Regions from separate parts of the Streptomyces sp. NPDC023838 genome, predicted to be linked through region 2. Evidence: riboswitches for the same ligand, from Rfam matches in the RefSeq annotation. Region 2 holds a riboswitch; the other holds the start of a gene.

Region 1 (2,193 bases), on a different contig from region 2:
TCGGGACGTACTGCCTGGGCGGCACGCTCACCTCCCGCCTGGACCGCGTCCTGCGCGAGGAGAAGGGCTACACGTACGGAGTACGTGCGTACGGTCAGGTGCTGCGCTCCGGCGCGGAGGGCACCGGCGCGGCCATGCTCGCCATCAGCGGCTCGGTCGACACGCCCAACACCGGCCCGGCCCTGGACGACCTGTGGACGGTGCTGCGCAAGCTCGCCGCCGAGGGTCTGACGGACGCCGAGCGGGAGACCGCCGTGCAGAACCTGGTGGGCGTGGCCCCGCTGAAGTACGAGACGGCGGCCGCCGTCGCCGGGACGCTGGCCGACCAGGTCGAGCAGCACCTCCCGGACGACTTCCAGGCGCAGTTGTACGCGCGGCTGGCCGACACGGGCACCGTGGAGGCCACGGCGGCGGTCGTCAGCGCCTTCCCGGTGGACCGTCTGGTGACGGTCCTCGTCGGGGACGCGGCGCAGATCGAGGAGCCCGTCAAGGCGCTCGGGATCGGTGAAGTCACCGTCGTCGCGGGCTGATTGAGCCTCCGCCAGGGCTGTCCGCCGAAGGCGGCCGGACGAGGCGGGCGGACGAGGCGGGCGAGGACCCCGGTGGCCCAGTGGCCGCCGGGGTCCTTCCTTATGTCCGTTTTATTGGGGAGGTTGCCTGTCTGTCATGTGGCGTGCGCTACAAAAAGACGTGTCTGTTTGGTGATTGAAAGATCAGCCGTCTAGCGTCAATCGCGCTGTCCGTCACCACCCGTCGCAGCCGCGGCACCGGACAGCGATCGCCGAGTCCCCAACTGGCGCGAGCCAGGGGAGCCGGGGACCCACTCAGTCCCTGGGGTGAATCGGACGCCTCCGCCCGCGGAGGGGCCCGTAGGAGACCTTCCTGCTCCGAACCCGTCAGCTAACCCGGTAGGCGAGATGGAAGGAAAGGACACCGCCACTTCATGGCGTTCACCCGTGCCACCGGGAAGCACCGTCGTCCGAGCGCCATGTCGCGCAAGAGCGCGAACATAGCGGGCATCGCCACTCTCGCCACCGCCGGCGTCGTGGGCACCCTCGCCTCCCCGGCCCTGGCCGCCGAGAACTCGGCGCCCGCCGCGGCCTCCGTCGAGGACACCGGCATCACCCAGGCCATCGTGATCGGCGACTCCCTCGCCGACCGCATCGACGCCCAGGCCGCCGCCCAGAAGCACGCCGCCGACAAGGCCCGCGCCGCCGCCGAGGCGAAGCGCATGGCCGAGGCGAAGGCCAAGGAGGAGCGTGCCGCCAAGGAGCGCGCCGCCCGCGAGGCCGAGCGCAAGCGCCTCAACTCCTTCGTCGCCCCGATCGACGGCAGTTACGTCTCCACCGGCTACAAGACCGGCGGCTCGATCTGGTCCTCCGGCAGCCACACCGGCATCGACTTCCACGCGGGCAGCGGCACCTCGGTGCACGCCGTCGGCCTGGGCACCGTCGTCGAGGCGGGCTGGGGCGGCGCCTACGGCAACAACATCGTCATCCGCATGAACGACGGTACGTACACGCAGTACGGCCACCTGTCGTCCATCGGCGTCTCCGTCGGCCAGCGCGTCGAGCCGGGCCAGCAGATCGGCCTCTCCGGCAACACCGGCAACACGACCGGCCCGCACCTCCACTTCGAGGCCCGCACCTCCCCGGAGTACGGCTCGGACATCGACCCGATCGCGTATCTGCGCTCGCACGGCGTCAACGTCTGACGCGGTCCGTCCGCACACTCCACCGAAGCCCCCGGCGCCCCGCGCCGGGGGCTTCGGCGCTGCCGCCGCCGTGCGGTGAGCGGGCCGTGGCCAAAAGATATGCATTGCATACGGCATGTCACAGGGAATTAACAGCCGCTGGAATAGAGTCGCCGAACAGGCGTCGATCGACCGCGTTTCGCGGGGATTAAGGCGGAGGTTCGGTCATGCGCATTCCGGCGCAATCGGTATGCACGGCAATCCGCGACGACATCGTCGCGGGACTCTTCGCGCGCGGCAGCCGGCTCACCGAGGAAGTCCTCGCCCGGCGGTACGGGGTCTCCCGCGTCCCGGTCCGCGAGGCGCTGCGCACGCTGGAGTCCGAGGGCTTCGTCACCACGCGCCGGCACGCCGGGGCGTGTGTCGCCGAGCCGACCGAGCAGGAGGCCGCCGACCTGCTCGAACTGCGCACGATGCTGGAGCCACTGGCCGCCTCGCGG
Region 2 (2,193 bases):
CGTCGGGCGAGTGGCTGCCTTGGGCCACGCCGGAGCAGCTGCGCGGCCAGGTCGAGGAGAACCTGCGCCAGCTCGGCCGCGACCACCTCGATGTGGTCAACCTGCGCCTCAACGGGCCGGGTTCGCTCGCCGAGCACTTCGGCGCCCTGGCCGAACTCCGCGACGCGGGCCTCATCCGCCACCTGGGCATCTCCAACATCGACCCTGAGCACCTCGCGGAGGCCCAGGCCATCGCGCCGGTGGTCTGTGTGCAGAACCGGTACGGCCTGGACAGCCGGCGTACGGGCTCCGACGAGGTGCTGCGGCTCTGCGGCGAGCAGGGCATCGCGTTCGTCCCGTTCTTCGCCATCGCCGGGGAGGGGCGCGAGAGCGGCGCGGGGCAGGGTGGCGGCACGGACAACGACGCGGTCCTCGCGGTCGCCCGCGCGCACGGGGTGACGTCCGCGCAGGTCCGCCTCGCGTGGACGCTCCAGCAGGGCGACCACGTGCTGGCCATCCCCGGCACCGGCAACCCGGACCACCTGGTGGAGAACGTGGCGGCGGGCGCGCTGCGGCTCACGGCCGAGGAGATGGCACTGCTCGGGTCCCCGAGCTGAGGTCATCGAGCCTCTCCGCCCCTCTCTCGATCTCTTGATGTCCGAAATGGACCACAGAGGGGTAGTTCCGCTCCTATGTCGCCAATCGATTCATTGGGAATGATAAAGCAGCTTACCTTTCGCTTTAGTCGCTGCCGATGGAATTGCCATGAGCGGCAGAAGGAGTGAATTGGGTCACGCGGGCCCCTGGCGGGCAGGCGCCCGCAACGCGTGCATTGCGGTCCCTGGAGGGGGAGTTGGGGGTACGGGGAGAGGGGCGCCCGTATTCCCTCTCCCTGGTGGATCTTTCTCGCGGATGCCGTGATGAATTTGAGGTCTTGTTTCGGCCAGTCGAATTCGTTTACGGTCACCGTCAAATCCGGATGGACCGCCGAATCCTGCCGCTGTCCGGAAACCTCCCACACACGGAATGGCAGGAGCGGGGGACCCAGGTAAGCCGCCGAATCCGGATGACGGAACGGCTCGGGGTGAAGCCGCGTGCGCCGCGGCCGGGCAGCTCTCGCCCGAACCCGACAGCTCACCTCGCAGGCGAAGGAGAGGAATGCGCCATGCCTGCAAAGGGTAAGCACCGCCGCCCGAAGTCCAGCTCCCTGACCCGGGGCATCGCCGCCGCGGGCACGGGCGGGGCCGCGCTCATCATTCCGGTGATCGGCGCGACCAGCGCCGGTGCCGCACCTTCGGCGGCGCCGCACTCCGGCACCGCCGTGAAGGCGGCGCCCGCCGTCGCGGCCGCCGCGCCGGGTGTGGCCGCCGCCAAGCCGATCGTGGTGAAGAAGGCCGCCGCGACGACGTACTCCGTCGTCGCCGGGGACTGCCTCTCCAAGATCGCCCAGGACCTCGACGTGAGCGGCGGCTGGAAGAAGCTCTACCAGGACAACCGCCAGGCCATCGGCGGCAACCCGGCCCTGATCCACCCGGGCCTGGAGCTGTCCGTGGGCAAGAAGGCGCAGGCTACGGCCGCGGCCGACCGTGCGGCCACCTCGGCCCGGGCCGACCGCTCGACGCGGACGACCACGCTGCCCCACCAGGCGACCGCCGCCGTGGCGAAGACGTCGACGTACGCGAACAACCTGGACGGCTGGATCCGGCAGTCGCTGGACATCATGGCCCAGCACGGCATCCCGGGCTCGTACGAGGGCATCTACCGCAACGTCATGCGCGAGTCGTCGGGCAACCCGCTGGCCATCAACAACTGGGACTCCAACGCCGTGGCCGGCACGCCCTCCAAGGGCCTGCTCCAGGTCATCGACCCCACCTTCCAGGCCTTCCACGTGCCGGGTACGTCGACGGACAGCTACGACCCCGTCGCCAACATCGTCGCCGCGTGCAACTACGCGGCCAAGACGTACGGCTCCATCGACAACGTGAACGGCGCGTACTGATCGAAGCCCCCTGACGAGGTCGCCGCCTTCGGCCGCACCGCCTCCCCTCGCGGACCATCTGGTCCGTCACAGACCATCCAGTCCGTGGCGGACCAGTTGGTCTGTTACGGTGACGACGACCAGGTCACGTGATCAGCTCAGGGGGACCGTCATGCCACGCCCGACGCGCGCCGAGCTCGACGCCGAGATCGTCGAAGCCGCCGCCGAGCTCTTCA

Evidence for each region. A riboswitch is a leader RNA that binds a small molecule or an ion and turns the genes downstream of it on or off. The one in region 2 is predicted to bind cyclic di-AMP.
Region 1: it holds a riboswitch for cyclic di-AMP, as region 2 does, so the genes downstream of both, AB0G17_RS18035 (M23 family metallopeptidase) here and AB0G17_RS33100 (LysM peptidoglycan-binding domain-containing protein) in region 2, are expected to answer to the same signal.

The regions. Positions count from the first base shown of each region.
Region 1 covers NZ_JBFAAD010000013.1:36,591-38,783, reverse strand. The annotation lists gene AB0G17_RS18040 (pitrilysin family protein) at 1-530, shown strand, start outside; cyclic di-AMP (ydaO/yuaA leader) riboswitch at 770-930, shown strand; gene AB0G17_RS18035 (M23 family metallopeptidase) at 944-1,714, shown strand; gene AB0G17_RS18030 (GntR family transcriptional regulator) at 1,921-2,193, shown strand, end outside.
Region 2 covers NZ_JBFAAD010000043.1:5,944-8,136, reverse strand. The annotation lists gene AB0G17_RS33105 (aldo/keto reductase) at 1-596, shown strand, start outside; cyclic di-AMP (ydaO/yuaA leader) riboswitch at 955-1,140, shown strand; gene AB0G17_RS33100 (LysM peptidoglycan-binding domain-containing protein) at 1,145-1,978, shown strand; gene AB0G17_RS33095 (helix-turn-helix domain-containing protein) at 2,130-2,193, shown strand, end outside.